4 regions of the Streptomyces sp. NPDC043427 genome follow, and region 2 is predicted to be linked to each of the others. Evidence: riboswitches for the same ligand, from Rfam matches in the RefSeq annotation. Region 2 holds a riboswitch; each other region holds the start of a gene.
The links. A riboswitch is a leader RNA that binds a small molecule or an ion and turns the genes downstream of it on or off. The one in region 2 is predicted to bind cobalamin.

Region 1 (5,712 bases), on a different contig from region 2:
GTACGACGGCGATGTCCGAGCCCTCGATGAGGCCGGGGAGTTCCTCCGCGGCGTCCACCCGGGTCGGATTGCCGATCCGGTACGACGCACCGGAAGCGGCCCGCGCCGCCAGCAGGTCCGTGTCGGCGGTCGACAACAACAACACTGTGCTCATGCGGGCGCTCCCGGTGGAATGAAAGGCAGTCCTTGCGGCGCGCCCGACTCGATGAGCCGCCGGAGCGCGTCCGTGTCCGCGTGCTGTTCGATCAGGTCGCCGAGCCGGTCGAGCTGCTCCTCGCGCAGCGCGGCGAACGAGGTGTCGGGGGCCGGCACGAAACGGCGGCCCGCGGCGGCCGCCACCTCGCGCAGGAAGGCCCGCCGGAAACCGTCCGACTCCAGCGAACCGTGCCAGTGGGTTCCCCAGGTCTGTCCGACCCGGCAACCGTCGAGGCTGTGTCCTTGGTCATCGGAGATGAACGCTTCCCCTCCGTGGACGTCGGCGACCCCGTGATGGATCTCGTACCCCTCGACCCGCTCGCCGAGGGCTTCCCCCACCGGCCGGGTGAGGGTCTTCTCGCGGGCGAACCGCACCCGCACGGGCAGCACGCCGAGCCCGTCGACGTGCCCGAGCCGGCTCTCGACCTCGTCCTCGATGTGCTCGCCGAGGATCTGGAAGCCACCGCAGATGCCGAGGACGGGCCGCTGTTCGGCGGCCCTGCGCTCGATGGCCTCCGCGAGCCCCCGCTCCCGCAGCCACTCCAGCGCCCGTACGGTCCCCCGCGTCCCCGGAATCACGACGAGGTCCGCGTCGGCCAGTTCCTCCGGCCGGTCCACGAACCGCACCACGACACCCGGTTCGGCGGCCAGCGCGTCCACGTCGGTGAAGTTGGACATGAGGGGAATCGCGCAGACGGCGACCCGCAGCACGTCCTCGCCGACGGGCGGGGCGACGTTCGACTCCCGCACCGTGCCCCGCAGGGACACCCTCAGCCCGTCCTCCTCGTCGATGCCGAGCCCGTGCCGGAACGGGAGAACCCCGTACGTGTGCCGTCCGGTGAGCCCGTGCAGCATGTCGAGCCCGGGTTCGAGCAGGGAGACGTCACCGCGGAACTTGTTGACCAGGAACCCGGCGACACACTCCTGGTCCTCGGGCGACAGCAGGGCGACGGTCCCGAAGAAGGAGGCGAAGACCCCGCCGCGGTCGATGTCGCCGACGACGAGCACGGGGAGCCGCGCGTTGCGGGCGATCCCCATGTTCACGATGTCCGTCCGCCGCAGATTGATCTCGGCGGGACTCCCGGCCCCCTCACAGATCACCGCGTCATACGTGCCCCGCAACTCGGCGAGACAGTCCAGCACCGTCCCGAGCAGCTTCTGCTGCCGCCCACCGTGATAGCCACGCGCACTCAACTCACCCACGGGCTTCCCGAGCAGCACGACCTGACTGCTCTGCTCCCCGCCGGGCTTGAGCAGCACCGGGTTCATCAGCGCGGTCGGCTCGACCCGACAGGCCTGGGCCTGCATGGCCTGCGCCCGCCCGATCTCCGCACCTTCCCGTGTGACGAACGAGTTGAGCGACATGTTCTGCGCCTTGAACGGCGCGACCTTGACGCCCTGGCGCACCAGCCACCGACAGATCCCGGCGGTGACGACACTCTTCCCGGCATCGGAGGTGGTGCCGGCGACGAGCAACCCGCGCCCGTTCACGAGAGACCTCCTACCGGCTGTGGGCGGTCGTTCGGCAGGGCGATGGGGGTGCCCCCGCTCGAGTGAAGCCGAGAGTGGGGGAGGGTGGCCACGGTCTGCAGCGCCGGGCGCCTCGTAACCCGCCCCCGCAGCAACGCCCCCGCCGCACTCACCCCGAGCGCCAGCCAACTCACCCGCCGCGACAACCGAACAGCCCGCTCGATGTCCCGCACCTCCACCGCACGCCCCTCTCCATTCAGCACAGGCCGATGCTCCACACGCCCCTCGTACGACAACGTCCCGCCCAGCCGCACCCCCAACGCCCCCGCGAACGACGCCTCCACAGGCCCGGCGTTGGGACTCGGGTGCTTGGCCGCATCCGCACGCCAGGCCCGTACGGCCCCCCGCGGATCGGGCCCCGCCACAGCCGCCAGCACCGCGGTCACCCGAGCCCCCGGCCACCCGGCGACGTCGTCGAGCCGCGCAGAAGCCCACCCGTACCGCCGATAACGGGCCGACTTGTGCCCGACCATCGCATCCAGCGTGTTGACCGCCCGGAACCCCAGCAGCCCCGGCACGCCCGCGATCCCGCCCCACACCAGCGCCCCCACCACCGCGTCCGACGTGTTCTCCGCGACGGACTCCACGACGGCCCTGGCGATCCCGTCCGCGTCGAGGGCCTGTGGGTCCCGCCCGCACAGATGCGGCAGTCGTGCCCGCGCCGCGTCGACGTCCCCCGCTTCGAGCGCCCGCCCGATGGTCCGGGCTTCCCGGCCGAGTGAAGTCCCCCCGACGACGGCCCAGGTGGCGGCACCGGTCAGCGCGACGGAAGCAGCCGGGGAGGGGCGTACCGCACGAGCGGCCATGGCGCCGAGGGCGACGGCGCCACCGGCGCACACCGCGGTGTGCAGCGCCCCCCACCCCCGGTGGTCGCGCCACAGCACCCGCTCGACGGCACCCGCGGCCCGCCCGAACGCGGCGACCGGGTGTCCGCGGCGGGGATCGCCGAGGAGCAGGTCACCGAGGAGGCCGGCGGCGGCGCCGTACGCGAAGACGCGATCGGCACCCATCGGCTCAGCCGTCCGTGGGGTCGGGCAACAAGCTGGTACTGGCCCTCAATCGGCAGCCGCGCATGGCGATATGTCCTCACTCAGGGTGTCCGCGCCCTGGTTCGACGAGACCGGCGGTGAGAGTTCCTGGCTCCCGGGGCTTCCTACCCCGGTGACAGTGGCGGGACCGCGCCGGATTCTCACCGGCTTCCTCTCCTGCCGCCGTACATGGCTCCGGCAGTCCACCACGGCCCCGGAAGAGCCGTCAACTTGCTGTTGACCTGCGACGGGAGAGTGTGGAGAACCCCACACGCGGGCCGTCGAGGGCGTCACACGCGCACGTGGGGTGCGGGACGACGATCCGTCCCGCACCCCACGTGGTGCCCGTGTGCCGCCGGTCAGGCGGCGATCAGGCGATGATCAGGGAGATCCCGTACGCCACCGCCGCCGCGCACGCCGCGAAGCACACGTACGCGCCGGTGACCGCGAGAGCGGCGGAGCCGCCCTGGGCCGCGGCCCGCTCGCGCCGGGAGAGGCCGGTGATGCCGAGGGTGAACAGGGCCACGAGGGCCACGGTGACCACGAGGCTGACCCCGAAGACGGAGCCGAGAGCCGCCCAGTCGATCTTCATGCTGTCTCTTCCTTCATACCTGGCGTACGGACCGGATGCGGCTCAGACGGTGGTGGTGGCCGGCGGGGCGGACTCGGCCGCGGAGGCCGGGATCGTCGCCGACAGGTCCTCGGCGACCGTGCCCGCGGGCGGCGGGCTCACCACGGCGATCGCGGTGGTCACCACGCCGGGCGGCTCCTCGGAGTCGTTGACGTTGCTGTGGTCGACGACCTCGCGGCGCGAGATCTTCCAGATCGCGGCGCTGGAGGCGACGAGGAAGACGGCGACGACGGCCGTGCCCCAGTCGCCGAAGCCGGTCACGTACTCCGCGAGCGCGCCGACCAGGGCCGCGGCCGGGAGCGTGAGGCCCCAGGCGACGAACATGCGGGTGGCGGTCGACCAGCGGACGACGCCGCCCTTGCGGCCGAGGCCCGCGCCCATCACCGAGCCGGAGACCGAGTGGGTGGTGGAGAGGGAGAAGCCCAGGTGGGAGGAGGCCAGGATGACCGTCGCGGCGCTGGTCTGGGCGGCGAAGCCCTGCTGCGGCTGGAGGTCGGTCAGGCCCTTGCCCATGGTGCGGATGATGCGCCAGCCACCGAGGTAGGTGCCGAGCGCGATGGCGAGGCCCGCGGAGAGGATGACCCACAGGGGCGGGTCGGAGTCGGGGGCGACGGCGCCGCCGGCGACCAGGGCGAGGGTGATGATGCCCATCGTCTTCTGGGCGTCGTTCGTGCCGTGCGCGAGGGAGACCAGGCCGGCGGAGGCGATCTGGCCCGCGCGGTAGCCCTTCTCGGCGGCCTTGCCGTCGGCCTTCTTCCCGAGGGTGTAGGACAGGCGGGTGGCGAGCATCGCGGCGACGCCCGCGACGATCGGAGCCGCGATCGCCGGGATCAGGACCTTGGTGACGAGCGCGTCGCCGTGGACCGCGCCGACGCCCGCCGAGGCGATCGTGGCACCGATCAGACCGCCCATCAGGGCGTGCGAGGAACTGGAGGGCAGGCCCACCAGCCAGGTCAGCAGGTTCCAGAGGATCGCGCCGACCAGGGCGGCGAAGATGACCTCGGGACGGATGCCGGTCTCGTCGACGAGACCCTTGGAGATCGTGTTGGCGACCTCCACCGAGAGAAAGGCGCCGACAAGGTTGAGCACGGCGGACATGGCCACCGCGACCTTGGGCTTGAGTGCACCGGTGGAGATGGTTGTGGCCATCGCGTTGGCGGTGTCGTGGAAACCGTTCGTGAAATCGAACGCGAGTGCGGTTACTACCACAATCGCGAGGATCAGCGAGAAGCTTTCCATTTACCCAGGCAATCGTTCGAGGTCATTGGCTGAACGACCGTAAGTAACCTGAGTGAACGGAAGATGAACTGAGGCAGGCGTCGAAGTGTCGCAAACGGAAGGCCGCGGCTCCGTTCCGAAACGGCGGCCCGCACGCCCTCCGCTCATGAGCCCCGGGCGAGCTCCCGCAGGCCGCTGCCGGAGCCGTTGAAGACGTTCTGGTCACCCGGCAGGCTGCCGCGGTTGTCGTACTGCCAGAACGTCCAGAACGACCAGCCGGCGGGCAGCGCCCCGGCGTCGGCCGCATCGTAACGGGCGATCCACAGGGCGTGATCGGCGGCGAAGGCGCGGCTGCGGCCGGTGCAGGTGTTCCACCAGTGCGTGGTCGTGTAGATCACCGGACGGCGGCCGGTGAGCCGCTTCACCTCGGCGCTGAACGACGCGATCCAGCCGACCATGCTCGCCCTGCTCAGGCCGTAGCACTTGTGCTTCTTGTCGTAGGGGTTGTATTCGATGTCGAGCGCGGGCGGCAGCGTCCAGCCGTCCGCGGTCCAGCCGCCGCCGTTGCGTACGAAATGCGCCGCCTGCGCCCTGCCTGACGACGTGTCCGGCAGTGCGAAGTGGTAGGCGCCGCGCATCAGGCCCGCGTCGCGCGAGCCGCTGTACTGCTGGTCGAAGTGCGGGTTGCGGTAGTCCGTGGACTCGGTCGCCTTGATGTAGACGAACCGGGCGCCCTCGGCCTTCGCCTTCTGCCAGTCCACGATCTTCTGGTGCGACGAGACGTCGTGCCCCTTCGGCAGGGCCGCCGCCGATGCCGGTATCTCGACGAGTGCGGTGCACCCGATGGCGAGGGCCGTCACGTGCGCCGCGAACATGGGGACGCGGTGACGGGACGGTTTACGGTCACGGGCCATGGTTCCCCCCGGAATGGCGACGTGGCGATGGTGCGATGTGGTGATGTGGTGATGTGCAGACAAATCCCCCGAAGGGTACTTGAGGATCGGTGAAACTCCGTCACTATCCGGCCAACCCGTGAGGAAAGCGGTTTATGCGGATATACGCCCTGCCGAAGGTGTGGCTTCCGGCCTGAAGTGCCCAGCACCGAGGCGC
Region 2 (5,712 bases):
CGACAGCGGCAAGCAGTTCGACTCCGACTTCGCCAACATCCTGCGCGTGACGCACGGCAGCATCTTCAACACGGTCTCGAAGATCCGCTCCACCACCCGCAACACCCTGGTGCGCCAGCTCGCCGACCAGGCGAACACCACTGTCCTGGACCACATCACGGTCATGGAGAAGACGGGCCTGGTCAACTTCGACCAGGTCCTCTTCCAGGAGACCACCCCGCCCAAGCTCCCCTCCTCCGACCTCACCCCACCGCCCCCGGCCCCCGGCGAGCCCGAGGTGGTCCTGACGCCACCGGCGAACAGCACGCAGGGCCCGGCGGCAGCCTCACCCAGCCCGCCGGCGGGGTGAGACGGGCTGCGGCCGTGGAAGCGCCCCCGAGGATTCCGGCGCCCGGCCCGTCGGCCGGGGTGCGCCCGTTCCTCCCTGAGCTGCGCGTCGCTCAGGCCAGCCACGCGGTCGTGTCGGGGCCCAGCCGGCCTTCCGGTGACAGAGGGGCGCTGGTCAGGAGAACCTCGCCGGGCGGGAGGGGTACCGGGGTGTCCGACAGGTTGGTCACGCAGCGCCAGCCGTCGGTGCGGGTGAAGGCGAGGACGCCGGGCGGGGTGTCCTCCAGCCAGGTCAGGGACTCACCCTCGAGCAGCTTGCGGCGCAGCTTCAGGGCCGTGCGGTAGAGCTCCAGAGTCGAGCCCTCCGTCCCGTCCTGGGCCTCGACGGCGTACGACGCGAAGCCCGGCGGCTGGGGCAGCCAGGCGCCGCCCGCGCCGAAGCCGTACGACGGACCGCTCTTCGTCCACGGCAGCGGCACCCGGCAGCCGTCGCGGCCCTTGCGGACCCGGCCCGTCTGCTCCCAGATCGGGTCCTGGAGGACCTCCACGGGCAGGTCGGCGACCTCGGGCAGCCCGAGCTCCTCGCCCTGGTAGACGTACGACGAGCCGGGCAGCGCCAGCATCAGCAGGGCGGCCGCCCGGGCCCGGCGCAGGCCCCGGGACTCGTCCACGGCGGGCGCGTGGCCGCCGGACAGCAGCCAGGCGTTCTCGTCCGTGCCCGGCGGCAGCATCAGCCGGGAGGCGTGGCGTACGACGTCGTGGTTGGACAGCACCCAGGTCGCGGAGGCGCCGGCCAGCCGCGCGTCCTGAAGCGATCCGGTGATCACCTGGCGCAGTTCACACGCGTCCCAGCCCGCCTGGAGGTACTCGAAATTGAACGCCTGGCCCAGTTCGTCCGGGCGCGCGTACAGCGCGCGGCGCGGGCCGCGCACCCAGGCCTCGGCGACGGCCATGCGGGGCGGGGAGTAGGAGTCGAGGATCGTGCGCCAGTCGCGGTAGATCTCGTGGACGTCGTCGCGGTCGTAGAAGGGGTGGGTACCGGGCGGGAAGTCCGGCAGCGCCTCCTCCCGGCTCAGCTCGGGCCCGCCCAGGTCGCGCAGCGGCTCGGCCAGGTCCTTGGCGAGGGCGTGGGCGACGTCGACCCGGAAGCCGTCGACCCCGCGGTCGGCCCAGAAGCGCAAGGTCGTGCGGAAGTCGGCGCGGACCTCCTCGTGCCCCCAGTTCAGGTCGGGCTGCTGGGGCGCGAACAGGTGCAGGTACCACTGCCCGTCCGGCACCCGCTGCCAGGCGCTGCCGCCGAAGACGGACTGCCAGTCGGAGGGCGGGAGCTCTCCGTGCTCGCCCCGGCCGTCACGGAAGACGTACCGGTCGCGGGCGGCGGAGCCCGGGCCGGCCGCCAGGGCCTCCTGGAACCAGACGTGCTGGTGCGAGGTGTGGTTCGGGACCAGGTCGACGATCACCTTCAGGCCCAGGCGGTGGGCCTCGGCGACCATGTCGTCGAAGTCGTCCAGGCTGCCCAGGCGCGGGTCGACGTCCCGGTAGTCGGCGACGTCGTAGCCGCCGTCGGCGAGCTCGGAGGGGTAGAAGGGGCTGAGCCACAGCGCGTCCACGCCGAGCGCCGCGAGGTGGGACAGGCGCTGGGTGACACCCCGGACGTCGCCGAGCCCGTCACCGTCGGCGTCGGAGAAGCTGCGCGGATACACCTGGTAGATGACGGCCTGCCGCCACCAGTTCGGATCCTTGGACGAGAGGTCGGGCGTGGTACGGACGATCACGCTGGCTCCTCTTCGGGTTCTCGGCGGATGATGCGGACGAGCGGTCTATGCACGATAAAGGGAAATTCTGTCCACATCGCCGGAAAAGTGAACCTCCGCCACCGTCGGAACGAATCATTCCCCGTGTGACGGAACTGTGATGGCGTCCGAACTCACTTGCCGTCGCAGCAGGTTGACAGCGTTCCGCCGCGAGATCCACCATGAGTACACGCTGTGGCGCATGTGACCAATGGGCCCGGTGTTTCTTCGACCGCACACCCCCGGTACGGCCGACAGCGTCGTGCTGCCCTCCCGCCGTACCCGGGTTTCGCACGCCAAGATGGGATCTGCATGTCCATAGCGAGACGTGTCACCATGCGCCGCCTGCTGGGGACGGGCGCCGCGTCGCTCGCCCTGTGCGCTGCCTCCGTCGCCGCTGCCTCCGGTGCCTGGGCCTCCGAGCCCGGCGGGGACGGCTGGGCGTCCGGCGGGGCGTACCAGCCGGGCACCGGCGCGGGCACGGAGACCGGCACGGACCGCTGCCAGTTCTCCCTGGACGGCGTCGGCTTCTTCGACTCGGTCAAGGTCGACGACCAGAACCTCAAGCCGACCGAGGACGGCAAGGTCCACATCAAGGTCCGCACCGCCGGGGACGCGAGCACCTGCACCGCCTCCCTGTCGTCCTTCCTCGCCCACGGCGCGGACTTCGGCACCTCCGGTGAGCAGATCTTCATCGACTTCGACACGGTGACGGTCAAGCCCGGCCAGACCGAGTCCCTCGACATCGCGGTGCCGGACGCGGGCTGCTACGCGCAGATCGACCTCTACCGGGGCGCCAAGAAGTTCGACGGCAAGCTCGACGCGAAGGACGGCTTCGAGCACGGTGAGCTGCCCAAGGGTCCGGACCGTCCGGTGATCAAGGACAAGCTGATCGCGGCCTGGAACGGCGGCAGCAAGGACTGCACGACCATCGAGTCGCAGCCCCCGACCACCCCGCCCGCCTCCACCCCGCCCACCACGCCCGCCACTCCCACGACGCCCCCGGCGAGCGAGCCCGTGACCCCGCCGGCCGAGACCGAGCCTCCCGCCGGCACCCCGACCCCGTCCGGCTCGACCTCCACCCAGCCGCCGAGCGACTCCGAGTCCACCACGCCCCCGGCTGCCACGCCGCACGGCGGCGGCGGCGACCTCGCGGAGACGGGCGCGAACAGCAGCACGACCCCGATCGCCATCGGCGCGGCGGTGCTGCTCGCGGGTGGCGCGGTGATCGTCGTGTCGACGCGCAGGCGCAAGGCGGCCGCTCGCTCGTAGCGACGACGCCGGGATCTTGGGGGCCGGGGGCCTGGGGGCGTTGCCCCCGGGGCCTCGGCCCCACCCGGCTGTGCGGGAGCTGCGGTGAGCACCTACTGTGGGCGGGCCGTGGTGTTCGGGAAGTCGGTGTGAAGCCGGCGCGGCCCTCGCCACTGTGATCGGGGAGTTCCCGTCCCGCGTCCCGTGAGGGACAGCCACTGGTCGTCGCGAGGCGGCCGGGAAGGCAGGGCCGGGCGCGTACACCCGGAAGCCAGGAGACCGGCCACGGCATCTCACGAAGTGATCCACGAGGTGCTGGAGCTGACCGTATGACCGAGCCTGTTTCGCCTGCTTCCTTCCGCTGGCGGCGTGAGGACACCGTGCGGACGGCGGTGCTGATGGCGGTCATCGCCGCCCTGCACGTCGTCGCGTTCGGGATCCTGTTCCTGCTCGTCGTCCCCGGCCACTACGAGGTCGGCGACAAGGCCTTCGGCATCGGCCTCGGCATCACCGCCTACACCCTCGGCATGCGGCACGCCTTCGACGCCGACCACATCGCCGCGATCGACAACACCACCCGCAAGCTGATGGCCGACGGCAAGCGGCCGGTGTCGGTGGGCTTCTGGTTCGCGCTCGGCCACTCCAGTGTCGTGGTCCTGCTCGCCCTGCTGATCGCGGGCGGCACCCAACTGGCCGGCCGGGTCATGAACGAGGACTCGGGCACCCACCAGGTCCTCGGCTTCCTGGGTACGACCATCTCCGGCACGTTCCTCTACCTCATCGCCGCCCTCAACCTGGTCGCCCTGGTGGGCATCCTGAGGGTGTTCCGGGCGATGCGGGCGGGCGCGTACGACGAGCGGGAGCTCGAACAGCACCTGGACTCGCGGGGCTTCATGAACCGGATCCTCGGCCGCCTCACCAACTCCATCTCGCGCCCCGGCCAGATGTACCCGCTCGGCTTCCTCTTCGGCCTCGGCTTCGACACCGCGACCGAGGTCACGCTGATGGTGATGGCCGGTTCGGGCGCTGCGGCGGGCCTGCCCTGGTACGCGGTCCTGTGCCTGCCGCTCCTCTTCGCCGCCGGCATGAGCCTGTTCGACACCCTCGACGGCACGTTCATGAACTTCGCCTACCAGTGGGCGTTCTCCAACCCCGTCCGCAAGGTCTTCTACAACCTCACCATCACCGGCCTGTCCATCGCCGTCGCCTTCTTCATCGGCACGATCGAACTCGTCGGCGTCCTCCACGAGAAGCTCGACCTGCGCGACGACGTCACCGGCTGGATCGCGGGCCTCGACCTCGACAACGTCGGCTACATCATCGTCGGGCTGTTCGTCGTGGTGTGGGCGGCGGCGGTCGCGTACTGGAAGCTCGCGAAGGTGGAGCAGCGGTGGGCGGTACGGCCCGCCGACACGCAGTGACTTCGGTGAACACCGGGCGAACTACCTGTGTGCATATGTGACTTGACCGTGACGCGACCGGCCATCGCAAGGTAATCTTTTGGCAAAGAGGTGTTCGCAGGAGCCAAGTGGATCGAGGGAGGCAATCGTGTTCGATCTCCGGACCGAGGCAGAGATGAGGCTGCACTCGGAGAAGACGGCCCGGGAACTCGCACTGAAGAAGCAGCGGGAGAAGTCCGGCGAGGCGCACACGAGCGCCGAACCGACCGCCACCCCCGACACGGCGGCTACGGCTTCTCGACCGTCGTCAGCCACAGACTGACGTAGCGCTCCACGTTCACGCCCAACGCCACGTCTACCAGCGGCTGTTCACGTTCGCCGTGGTGTATCTCGGACTCGCCGGGGCGTGGGCGGCGGTCCACGACCGTCTGGCCTCGGGTCGGGCCCGGGGCGAGGGAGACCTCGACCGGGAGGAGCTCGGTGGTGATCCCCTCCGGGTCGACGACGGCGCAGACCGCGCCGGCGTCACCGAGGCCGCCCATGGGGGTGGGGTCGCCGGAGGTGGCGGGGTCGCGGTGGGCGAGGAGTTCGCCGGCCATGCGGAGGCTGGGTTCAGGGCTGTTGCGCAGGCGTTGGACGTCGGCCGCCGGGACGAGGACCCGCTTGAACACGTCCAGGCCGTACATGGTGATCGGCACCCCGGCGGTGAGCAGGATCGCGGCCGCCTCCGGGTCGTGCCACACGTTGAACTCCGCGACCGGCGTGGCGTTCCCGGTGGCCACCGCGCCGCCCATGAACACGATCCGCTCGATGTTGCGGACCACCTCCGGGTGCGTACGCAGCAGCAGGGCGATGTTGGTGAGGGGCGCGGTCGGGATGAGGGTGACCGGATGCGGGGAGGCGAGGATCTCCCGGCGCAGCAGCGTCACCGCGTCCACGTC
Region 3 (5,712 bases), on a different contig from region 2:
TCCGCGCCCGCGTGCAGCTGCTCCAGGCGGGCGGCCGGCACCGTCGTCACCGGGCGGCGGTCGGCGTGCTGGTGCTCGTACGCGCGATCAGAACCTCACCTCGACTTCGCCGCCCGTCAGCGACCGTACGCGGCTCTCCCCAGGCTGCCGATCGACAGATGGGGGAACCGCGACGGCGGCCCGTCTCACGGGACGGCCCCTCTCAGTGGGCTCCCAGGCCGCCCCCGCCGAAGGAACCGCTGCTGCCGCGGCCCCAGCGCGGCCGCTGTTTGGAGGAGCTCGGGCGGGTCTGCATGTTGGTCAGCTCGTACGGGGTGAGCGCACGGCCGTCCTTGGAGATCTGGGGGATCTCGTCGGGTTCCCGGTTCTGCTGGACCTCGTGGACGGGTCCCTCCGGGGGAAGGTGTGGCTGCTCGTCCGGCCGCGGTCGGGGCGACTCGTTGAGCTTGATGCGGTAGCCCAGCCAGAGGCCGCCGGCCAGTATGGCCACGACCGCCACCCCGACCACGAAGAGCGCGATGCTGAGCAGCCCGCTCGCTTGGGCCAGCTGCATGGTTGCGGTACTCATACCAGCCGAATACCCCTCGAAGGGGGAGTGAACCGGCCGATCCGGTTCCGTGAACGCGCGATGACCTTCTGTAGGGGGCTGCCGCACGGGTTTGACGGGCTCCGCACCGGCTACCCGCCCTTACGTGATACCGACGACATCCCAGCAGGAGCTCTTCCGGTTCCTGGAGGACCGTTTCGCATGTGCGCAGGCGTGTACCGAGTGCGCCCGCGCGTGTGCGCTGCGCGCGAGCCTCGTGGATCCGGACGGGACCGAACAGCAGGAACTCGTACGACGCAAGGGCATCATGTGCGCGGAGGTGTGTGACGCCACCTGCCGTGTGCTGTCCGAGCAGAACCATCTGGACGAGGCGGGCATCCGCGTCCAGCTGGAGTGGTGCCGGACCGTCTGCCTGGAGTCCGCACATGTCTTCGACGGACAACCGGGTGCCGAGGAGAGCGCGGAGGCGTGCCGCGCCTGTGCGAAGGCCTGCACGGAGTTCATCGCCACCCTGGTCTGACCGCTTCACCGCGACGCCCGGCACCCGGACCGCCGGGGCGCCACGGCAACTGTCGGCGAGGCGCCTTGCCACCAGCCGACATCCGTGGCTGCTGCTGCCAGGCCACCGGTACGCCCGGGCGCCCACCGTCCGCGCACTTCGGCGCGGGCCGTTGGCCTTCGCGAGGCCGCGCGACCGCTTTGGCCGCGGCCGGCCGGCAGACCCCGACGTGTCGACAGGCCCGGGCCGGTGTTCCGTGGCCGCTGCGAGGCTGGGCGGGTCAGTGGGCCTCCGCCGAGCCGGTGCCCGACCGTCCCGGCGCCCCGACCGTCCGGCACGGCAGCCGCCACCGGGACACCCGCGCGCCGCAGGGCCGCTTTGAGCCTGATCGCCTGCTTGCGATCGGCCGCTGGGGGTGGGCCCCGAAGCGTCGACAGGCCCGCGAAACCGTGATCCGCGGTGCCCTCCGCGCTGAGCGGCTCATCGCCGTGCTCAGCCGAGCGGGTGCCCGACCGTGACGTTCCAGCGGCCCGATCTGCCGCTGAGCTCGACGGCTGTCAGGGGTGGGACGTCTGTGCGCCACAGGGCCTGGTCCGGTGCGCCGAGGGTGCGGACGATCGCGGCGCGGGACACCTCCGGCTCGACGACGGCGACGGTCCGGCCCGATCTGTCGGCGGCCGTTTCCAGCCAGGCGGCCACTCGGTCGCACAGGGCTCGCACCGACTCCCCGCCGTGCGGGGCGGAGCCGGGATCCGCCAGCCACTCGGCAAGAGCCGCGGGTTCGGTCGCGCTCACCTCCGCCAGCGTCGCCCCGCGCCAGCGGCCCGCGTCCAGTCCCGCGAGTTCCGGCACGGCCACGGCGTCGAGTCCCAGTGCCTCGGCCGTCTCGCGGCACCGCACGGTGGGGGAGGACCAAGCCGCCTCCCAGGCAGGCAGGGTGCCCGCGACGGCCCGGGCCCGGCGCAGGCCTGCCGGGTCGAGGGGGCAGCCGTCGTCGAAGCGGGCCTCCCGCAGCGCCACGCTGATCGCCGGTGAGATCAACATCACTCGGCTTGTCATGCCCACTCCGCCACGCTCGTCACTCCCGCCCTCAACGCCCCTACCAGTACAGTGACTTGACGGGTGACCAGGCCCGTCCGGGCGCACGCGGCTGAGCACGCGCCCTTGGCCGATTCCCTGCGTCGCGGTACGGTCACGTCGAAATCGACGACGGTACGTGGAAGCCGGTGGGATTCCGGCACGGTCGCGCCACTGTATGCCGGGCACGCACTTCGGTGCGGGCCGGGTGAGTCAGACCCGCGTCCGTCGTCATGTGCACCACCGATACGGGACGCGAGTTCCCCAGGGAGGTCCTGCCATGGCGCAGTCCGCCGTCCAGCCGAGCGCTGCCCCCACTGCCGTACCCGAGAAGCTGCCGATCGGCGCGATCGTCCCCTGGGCGGTCTTCTTCGGCATCCTGATGTTGGTCCTGCTCTACTTCGTCGGCGCCGAACAGGGTGCCACCTCCGTGATGTCCGGCGAGGACGTCCACGAGTGGGTGCACGACGCGCGCCACCTGCTCGGTTTCCCCTGCCACTGACAGCCGGGGAAGGACGTACCCGCCCATGAACTCCACCACCGTCCGCACCCTCCTGGTGCGGGGCATGCTCGCGGGACTCGCCGCGGGCCTGCTCGCCCTCGTCGTCGCCTACTTCCTGGGCGAGTCGCGGGTCGACGCCGCCATCGCCTTCGAGGAGGCGCACGCCCACCACCACGCGGGAGGCGCCGAACCCGTCAGCCGTACGATGCAGTCCACCGCGGGCCTGTCCACCGGTGTCCTCGTCTACGGCGTCGCGTTCGGCGGCATCGCCGCCCTCGCGTACTGCTTCGCCCTCGGCCGGATCGGCCGCTTCGGGCCGCGCGCGAGGGCGCTGCTCCTGGCGACGGCCGGTCTGGTCGCCGTGTACGTCGTGCCGTTCCTGAAGTACCCCGCCAACCCGCCCGCCGTCGGCGACCCCGACACGATCGGACAACGCACGACCCTCTATTTCCTGATGGTGGTGCTGAGCGTCCTGCTCGCCGTCGCCACCGTCATCCTGGGCCGGCGCCTCGCGCCACGCCTGGGCAACTGGAACGCGACCCTCGTCGCGGGCGCGTTCTTCGTCCTGGCCGTCGGGCTGGCGTACGCCTTCCTGCCGTCCTTCAACGAGGTCCCCGAGCACTTCCCGGCCACCCTGCTGTGGCAGTTCCGCCTGGCGGCACTCGCCGTGCAGGCCACCCTGTGGACCACCTTCGGGCTGGTCTTCGGGCTGCTCGCGGAACGCGTGCTCGCGCCACGGACCGCGGCGCAGGAGGTCGCCGCCGCACGGCCGACTCCCGTGGCCTCGTGACCGGTTCCCGGTAGGAGAGGCCCTCGGCACGCGTGCCGAGGGCCTCTTCACATCCCCATTTCGCGTCTCCCCGCCATTCCCAATTATTGGAACACGTTCTACCGTGTGGGCCGTCAGGACCGGCCCAGGGGAGCCAGGAGGCGCCGTGCATCTCGACCACACGCCCGAGCAGCAGCGGCTGCGCAGCGAACTGCGTGTCTACTTCGCCGAGTTGGTGCCCGACAACGCCTCCACCCGGCACGCCGACCCGGTCGCCCAGAAACGCTTCTACCGCGAGACGATCCGACGGCTCGGCACGGACGGCTGGCTCGGCGTCGGCTGGCCCACGGAGTACGGCGGGCGCGGCCTGACCGCGATGGAACAGTTCATCTTCTTCGACGAGGCCGCCCAGGCGGGTGTCCCGCTGCCCCTGATGGCGCTCAACACCGTCGGCCCCACGATCATGCGGTACGGCACGGAGGAGCAGAAGGCGTACTTCCTGCCGAGGATCCTCTCCGGCGAGATCGACTTCGCCATCGGCTACAGCGAGCCCGGCGCGGGCACCGACCTGGCGTCCCTCAAGACCCGCGCGGTGCGCGACGGCGACCAGTACGTCGTCAACGGCCAGAAGATCTGGACCACCAACGGCGACACTGCCGACTGGGTGTGGCTCGCCGTCCGCACCGACCCCGAGGCCCCGCCCCACAAGGGCATCACCATGCTCCTCGTCCCGACCACCGACCCCGGCTACTCCTGCACCCTCATCAACACCCTCGCCGGTCACGACACCACGGCCAGCTACTACGAGGACATCCGCGTCCCCGTCTCCCGCCGCGTCGGCGCCGAGAACCAGGGCTGGCGACTGATCACCAATCAGCTCAACCACGAGCGTGTCACCCTCGCCGCCCACGGCACCATGGCCATCCGCGCCCTGCACGACGTGCAGCGCTGGGCCATGGAGACCAAGCTCGCCGACGGCCGCCGTGTTGTCGACCTGCCCTGGGTGCGCCGCCTCCTCGCCCGCACCCACTCCCGGCTCGACGCCCTCAAGCTCCTCAACTGGCAGATGGTGACCGCGGTCCAGAACGGCACCCTCACCCCGCAGGACGCCTCCGCCGTCAAGGTCTACGGCTCCGAGGCACGCCGGGACGCCTACGCGGCACTCCTGGAGATCGTCGCCGCCCCGGGCGCGCTGCGGGAAGGCTCGGCGGGCGCGGTGCTCCGCGGCGAACTGGAGCGCGGCTACCGCTCGGCGGTGATCTTCACCTTCGGCGGCGGCAACAACGAGATCCAGCGCGAGATCATCTCGTGGATCGGTCTGGGGATGCCGAGGGTACGGCGTTAGTTTGATGTGACGAGGCTTTTTAGTTGGCACAAAAGCGGGACAGTTGGCACCGTAGCGAGGTGCGGACCGGAGGGTAGCGGACCTGGCTTGCAGACTGCCTGAGGCGGCTGACCTGATGCTTCCTCAGGGCTGGTGAGGTTCGGGCGTGCTGCGCGTTCGTGTCATCTACTAGATGATCGTGCGTACTGAGACACGGAGGCGCAGATTCTGGTCGCAGGGAGTCCCGAGTCGTGTCTAATCTCAGGCGTCCGCGCCAGCGGAACTGCTCGCTGCTTCGTCCCCCAGGAGGGTGAAGCCTGACGTGATCCTCACGCTAAGGTCAGCCCCGGATCAGGATGTCGTCAATGTGGACCTGGAGGCTGGCCCCACGGTCGCAGGCGCTCGCCAGATGCGCCGCGTAGACGTCGAGACGTCTACGGAGATGGAGCCGGGCACCGCGCAAGTCGTCTCCCTGGAGAACGGAGAGTTCCCTGGTGAGTAAGGTGACGTCACCGCCGTTGCGCTCGGATTCACGGATGACGGGGCTGTGGACAGGTTCGCCCTGAGTAGCTCCGCTCCATGCGAGGGCGGCCCCAATCTCAGGGTCGCCCTGCTCATGAAGTCTGCGGAGGCGAGGGATGCCGGCAGTCAGAAGGTGCCACTCTTCACTCGCCATGCGCCACTCGGCCAGGCGCTGGCGGCGGTTCGCGTAGTTGATCCTGTTTTGGGTGACGTCGAGGTGATCTGCGATTTGGTCGACTCGTCGGTCGAACTCAGACCACAGGTTAATAGGATCGAAGCGCTTGGCGAGGCTGAATATGAGCTTGGCGGCCATCTTCGGAGTCAGGTCGAGGACCTCGGCGCATCGGGGCCAGGAGGCGCCGGTGATGAGTCTCACGAGCCGGATAGAGGCGGCGCGGCGCAGCGCGCGCACCCTGGGGCGTTGGTCTTCTGGCATGTGATCGAGGAAGCCATCGAAGTAGGTGTCGAACCA
Region 4 (5,712 bases), on a different contig from region 2:
GTATTCCTGCACGGGATCGTTGTGGAGGCCGAACTTCTCGCGTATCACGGCGAACGCCGCGCTGCCTCCGCTGCCGCACTCCTGGGCGGCGGCGAGGCGTAGGGAGTACGACGGCTCATTGACACCCAGTGTGAAGAGCTGCCAGTACAGTCCACTGGTGTCGGTCCTGTCGGAGACCCTGCGCAGCGCCGCGCCGAGCTGCTTGATCAGCGCCAGCTTGGCGTCGTCGATGGTGCGCGTGTCCCCCTTGATGCCGGTCCAGCAGGAGTGCACCGCGCCCACGATGCGGCCGAGCCGTCCCGGAGACTCCTCCACGCTTTCGACCTCCAGCGCGGCCGCGTAGAGGTCCAGAACCTTCGAATCGTCCGTGCGGTGGCTCGCGGCCGCGCAGAGCCGGTGGGTCAGGGGGCGCCCGTGCAGGGGTGCCTGCCGCACCAGTTCCTCGAGCTCCTTCTTCGCCTCGGCCCGGACGCCGCTTCCCTGAGCCGCGAGCTCCGCCGCCCGCCGACGGGACAGGAACACCAGGGCGACGAGCAACTCACGGCTGGGACCGGGCGGTTGCAGCGCCTGGTCGACCAGTTCTCCGGCGCCCCGCTCGCCCATGGCGGCCAGCATGCGGAAGCCGAAGTACGCCTGGACGATGCTGTGGGGGAAACGGACCTTGCGCTCAAGACCTTCCACCAGCCTGAGCTTGTTCGCGTGGGCCGCGAATCGGGCGAGGACGGCGTGGCACTGGTCCATGCTCGCCTCGCTCAGACGCCTGCCCTCCTCGTCGCCGAGCCTGGCACAGAGCGTGTTCCAGATCCGTTGCCGATGCCACTCGGAGAAGACGTTCACGCGCTTTCCGTACTGGTCGAAGCCGCGCGCCCTGGTCCACAGGTGTTCTGCCCTGGCCGTCGCCCGCCGCACCGGGCCGGGGTGCACGTCCGTGTCGAGCAACTCGGCGAAGCCGACCTCCAGGTTGTCCTGGAGCAGGCCGATGCAGGCCAGGGCGGACACCACTTCGACGGTGTCGAGGCGCTCCTGCCGGCTCAGCGCGACGTCCTCCCGCAGCCGGCCCTCGCACAGCCTGCGTTCCCACCTCTCCAGCAACTGCAGCCGCAGCATGCTGCGGTCCCGGCCGGAGACGTCCAGAGGCTCCGGGTCCTTCGGGTTCAGGAGGCCGTTCTGGTGCAGTTCCCGAACGATCTGGAGGTAGATGGGTGATTCGGTGACCTCCGCCGATTCCACGATCCTGTCCAGGTACTGCTCGTCGCTGCCCGACGCGCGTGCCTCGACGAAGTGCAGGGCCTCCTCCTCGCTCAACGGTTCCAGCTCCACGATGGCGGCGGGGGTGCTCTCCAGGGGGCTGTGCGGCCGCGAGGCGATGACCAGAGGCAGCTTCTCTTTGTGAGCGCGCTCGATGGCACGGCGGATGATGTTGTCCCGGTTCTGCTGGAGACCGTCGTCGAGGAGCGCCTCTTCCAGGCCGTCGGCGATGACGACCGGTTTGTCGTCGGCGAGCAGTTGCTGCCAGACCCGATCGATCTTGGTGCGTGCCAGGGTCCCCTGGGGCGTCTCCTCGGCGAAGCGCCGCTTGGCCATGCGCTCGAAGTTCAGGTCGGCCTCGCCGGCCGCGTCCCTCAGCCGGATCGGCACGGGCACCGCGTGCTGCTGGGCCAGCAGTTCGGTGAGCCGCACGAGGACGGCGGTCTTCCCCACGCCGACGCCGCCGACGAGCAGGTAGGGCCGGCGGGTGTCGCGGTCCCGCAGCCGTTCGGCGATGACCTCGGCGACCTCGTCGCGGCCCACGATGTCGTCCGTGTCCTGGCCGGCGGTGAGCACCAGTTGACCGGGTCTCCTGCGTGCCTTCCCGAGGTAACGCCGCTTGGTCCAGCCGTACCAGCAGAACAGGAAGAGCGCGGCGGCGATGGATGCGGTGAGTACGGGACCGACGAAGCGGAGGAAGGCGTCGAACCCATCGTCCTTCCGCAGGTCCTCGAAGCCGGTCGACTCGCCCGTGATCAGGATGTACAGGCCCTCTCCGCACCAGGCAAGGACCGCGAGCACGGCGATCAACCAGACAATCCTGGTCGCGTTGCCGTAGGAGAACCCGGTCCGCCACTTCTTGGGCCGGGTGGTGCCGCGCCGGGCCTCCAGACGGATCGTCAGGGTGTGCCAGCGGCCGACGAGGACGCTCCGGACCCGGTTCCCCGCCCGCCTCAGACCCAGCGTGGCCATGGGCGCGTTGCGCGGCCGCTCCTTGCCGGGCGGGCGACGGACGACATTCGTCATCGTGCGTGCTCCCTCCGAGAGCGTTCTCGGGGCGGAGGGCTCCGCGGGCGCCGGCGCCTACTTCCATGGAAGCACTCTCGGGCCGCCCCGCAACCGGTGCGGACATCGGGGGTTCGCTGTCGAACGCGTCCGGCAGACTCGGCCCCATGGACATCATCATCCGGCAGGTGGAACCCCGCGAGTACGACACCGTCGGCGAGATCACCGCACAGGCCTACCTCCAGGACGGCCTTCTCGACTTCGGGGAGAGCGACGCGTACCTGGGCGAGTTGAGGGACGTGGCCAAGCGGGCCGCGGCCGCCGAGGTGCTGGTCGCGGTGGAGCAGGGGCGGGTGCTCGGCGGAGTCACCTTCGTGCCGGACGGCGGCCCCATGGCCGACATCGCCCGGCCCGGCGAGGCCGAGATACGGATGCTCGCGGTCGCGCACACCGCGCGTGGGCGTGGTGTCGGCGAAGCTCTCGTACGGGCCTGCGTCGAGCGGGCGCGCGCCGTCGAGGGCTGCACCGGCATGGTCCTCTCCACCCAGGCCACCATGCACACCGCCCACCGCATCTACGAACGCCTCGGCTTCACCCGCACCCCGGAGCGTGACTGGAACCCGATTCCGCACCTCGACGACATCACTCTCCTCACCTATGAGTTGACGCTGTGAAACCACGGCAACACAACATCTGGGGGTGACACCGCAGCCCGGCACAAGATGTATGCTCATGCTCGCTGTCGCCGCAGGGGAATCCGGTGCGAATCCGGAACTGTCCCGCAACGGTGTACTCATGCGCGTATGCCCGCGTATGAGCGTCAGTCCGAGGACCTGCCGACAGCGCGCCCGGCCCGTCCGGTCCGGGTGCCCGACGTCCGGGCCTCGTGGAGTGGGTCGGTGGACGCGACGCCGCGTGCGCTCGTGCTGCCCCCTGCCCTCCGCCAGGCCCCGTGCCGAGCGAGGGAGAGCCCCACGTGACCATCGCGCCAGCCGAACCGGCTTCAGCGACCGAGCTGGAGAACGACGGTCCCGGTGCCGCACTGCTGCGGACCCTGACCGAGCTGACCGCCGACCTGCCCGACGCCGACCCCGGCCGGGTCGCCGCCGCCGCTTTGCGGGGCCGGTCGGCGCGGGCCGACGAGGCGGAGCTGCGCCAGCTGGCCACGGAGGCGGCCGCCGGCCTCATCTCCGAGGACCCCGTCTACTCCCGGCTGGCCGCGCGCCTGCTCACCATCTCCATCCGTGCCGAGGCCGCCTCCCAGGGCGTCACGTCCTTCACCGGGTCCGTGGCCGTGGGGCACCGGGAAGGCCTCATCGCCGACCGCACCGCGGAGTTCGTGCGCGTGCACGCCGACCGGCTCGACGCCCTCGTCGACACCGGCGCCGACGACCGCTTCGGCTACTTCGGCCTGCGCACCCTGCACAGCCGCTACCTCCTGCGGCACCCCCTCACCCGCAAGGTCGTGGAGACCCCGCAGCACTTCATGCTCCGGGTGGCCGCGGGCCTCGCCAAGGACGACAGTCCCCGGTCCGTCGACGAAGTCGCCGCGCTCTACGGGCTCATGAGCCGCCTCGACTATCTGCCCTCCTCCCCCACGTTGTTCAACTCGGGCACCCGGCACCCGCAGATGTCGTCCTGCTATCTGCTCGACTCCCCGAAGGACGAGCTGGACTCCATCTACGACCGCTACCACCAGGTGGCCCGCCTGTCGAAGCACGCCGGCGGCATCGGTCTCTCGTACTCCCGGATCCGCAGCCGCGGTTCGCTGATCCGTGGCACCAACGGGCACTCCAACGGCATCGTCCCGTTCCTCAAGACCCTGGACGCCTCCGTCGCCGCCGTGAACCAGGGCGGCCGGCGCAAGGGCGCGGCCGCGGTCTACCTGGAGACCTGGCACTCCGACATCGAGGAGTTCCTGGAGCTGCGCGACAACACCGGTGAGGACGCCCGCCGTACGCACAACCTGAACCTGGCGCACTGGGTGCCGGACGAGTTCATGCGCCGGGTGAACGCCGACGGCCAGTGGTCCCTCTTCTCCCCCGCCGACGTGCCCGAGCTGGTCGACCTGTGGGGCGAGGAGTTCGACGCCGCCTACCGCAAGGCGGAGGCGAACGGGCTCGCCAAGAAGACCCTCCCCGCCCGCGAGCTGTACGGCCGCATGATGCGCACCCTCGCGCAGACCGGCAACGGCTGGATGACCTTCAAGGACGCGGCCAACCGGACGGCCAACCAGACGGCGCTCCCGGGCCATGTCATCCACTCCTCCAACCTCTGCACAGAGATCCTGGAGGTCACGAACGACGGGGAGACCGCAGTCTGCAACCTGGGGTCCATCAACCTCGGGGCTTTCGTGGACAACGGCGACATCGACTGGGAGCGGCTGGACGCCACCGTCCGCACGGCCGTCACCTTCCTCGACCGCGTCGTCGACATCAACTTCTACCCGACCGAGCAGGCCCGCCGGTCGAACGCGAAGTGGCGGCCGGTGGGCCTGGGCGCGATGGGCTTGCAGGACGTCTTCTTCAAGCTGCGCCTGCCCTTCGACTCCGCCGAGGCCCGTGAGCTGTCGACCCGACTCGCCGAACGCATCATGCTCGCCGCGTACGAGACGTCCGTCGACCTCGCCCTGGGCCACGGCCCGGCACCGGCCTTCGAGAAGACCCGCACCGCCATGGGCTGGCTGCATCCCGACCACTACGACGTGAAGCTGACCTGGCCGGAGCGCTGGGAGGCGCTCCGCGACGAGATGGCGATCGGCGGCCTGCGCAACACCCTGCTCCTCGCCATCGCCCCGACCGCGACCATCGCCTCCATCGCGGGCGTGTACGAGTGCATCGAGCCGCAGGTGTCCAACCTGTTCAAGCGCGAGACTCTGTCCGGGGAGTTCCTCCAGGTCAACTCGTACCTGGTGAAGGACCTCAAGGAGCTGGGCGTGTGGGACGCCCGCACCCGTGAGGCGCTGCGCGAGGCCAACGGCTCGGTGCAGGACTTCGCCTGGATCCCCGAGGACGTACGAGCCCTGTACCGCACGGCGTGGGAGATCCCGCAGCGCGCCCTGATCGACATGGCCGCCGCCCGCACCCCGTTCCTGGACCAGGCCCAGTCCCTGAACCTCTTTCTGGAGACGCCGACCATCGGCAAGCTCTCCTCGATGTACGCGTACGCCTGGAAGTCGGGTCTGAAGACGACGTACTACCTGCGCTCGCGCCCGGCGACCCGGATCGCCCGCGCGGCCCAGGCCCAGGCCCAGCCCGAGAAGACCATCCCCGTCCAGCAGGTCGCCGACCCCGACGCCGTCGCCTGCTCCCTGGAAAACCCCGAGTCCTGCGAGGCCTGCCAGTAATGACCAGCGAAGCCAAGAACCTGCTCGACCCGGGCTTCGAGCTGACTCTGCGCCCCATGCGCTACCCGGATTTCTACGAGCGCTACCGGGACGCCATCAAGAACACCTGGACC

Region 1: it holds a riboswitch for cobalamin, as region 2 does, so the genes downstream of both, AC067M_RS31315 (cobalamin biosynthesis protein) here and nicT (Nickel transporter NicT) in region 2, are expected to answer to the same signal.
Region 3: it holds a riboswitch for cobalamin, as region 2 does, so the genes downstream of both, AC067M_RS40890 (CbtB domain-containing protein) here and nicT (Nickel transporter NicT) in region 2, are expected to answer to the same signal.
Region 4: it holds a riboswitch for cobalamin, as region 2 does, so the genes downstream of both, AC067M_RS04540 (ribonucleoside-diphosphate reductase subunit alpha) here and nicT (Nickel transporter NicT) in region 2, are expected to answer to the same signal.

Annotation. Positions count from the first base shown of each region.
Region 1 is NZ_JBWKCC010000024.1:84,929-90,640, forward strand. Features, by position in the region: gene cobN (cobaltochelatase subunit CobN) at 1-154, opposite strand, end outside; gene AC067M_RS31310 (cobyric acid synthase) at 151-1,686, opposite strand; gene AC067M_RS31315 (cobalamin biosynthesis protein) at 1,683-2,735, opposite strand; cobalamin riboswitch at 2,837-2,976, opposite strand; gene AC067M_RS31320 (hypothetical protein) at 3,124-3,345, opposite strand; gene AC067M_RS31325 (inorganic phosphate transporter) at 3,388-4,623, opposite strand; gene AC067M_RS31330 (lysozyme) at 4,767-5,516, opposite strand.
Region 2 is NZ_JBWKCC010000017.1:55,709-61,420, reverse strand. Features, by position in the region: gene AC067M_RS25510 (DUF4142 domain-containing protein) at 1-349, shown strand, start outside; gene AC067M_RS25505 (glycoside hydrolase family 13 protein) at 441-2,102, opposite strand; gene AC067M_RS25500 (LAETG motif-containing sortase-dependent surface protein) at 2,433-3,392, shown strand; cobalamin riboswitch at 3,485-3,673, shown strand; gene nicT (Nickel transporter NicT) at 3,701-4,792, shown strand; gene AC067M_RS25490 (nucleoside hydrolase) at 5,059-5,712, opposite strand, start outside.
Region 3 is NZ_JBWKCC010000040.1:10,040-15,751, forward strand. Features, by position in the region: gene AC067M_RS40875 (DUF6479 family protein) at 203-568, opposite strand; gene AC067M_RS40880 (four-helix bundle copper-binding protein) at 696-1,067, shown strand; gene AC067M_RS40885 (histidine phosphatase family protein) at 1,539-2,105, opposite strand; cobalamin riboswitch at 2,218-2,366, shown strand; gene AC067M_RS40890 (CbtB domain-containing protein) at 2,404-2,625, shown strand; gene AC067M_RS40895 (CbtA family protein) at 2,651-3,415, shown strand; gene AC067M_RS40900 (acyl-CoA dehydrogenase family protein) at 3,561-4,739, shown strand; gene AC067M_RS40905 (TniQ family protein) at 5,059-5,712, opposite strand, start outside.
Region 4 is NZ_JBWKCC010000002.1:141,961-147,672, forward strand. Features, by position in the region: gene AC067M_RS04530 (NACHT domain-containing protein) at 1-2,274, opposite strand, end outside; gene AC067M_RS04535 (GNAT family N-acetyltransferase) at 2,421-2,927, shown strand; cobalamin riboswitch at 2,980-3,108, shown strand; gene AC067M_RS04540 (ribonucleoside-diphosphate reductase subunit alpha) at 3,230-5,599, shown strand; gene AC067M_RS04545 (ribonucleotide-diphosphate reductase subunit beta) at 5,599-5,712, shown strand, end outside.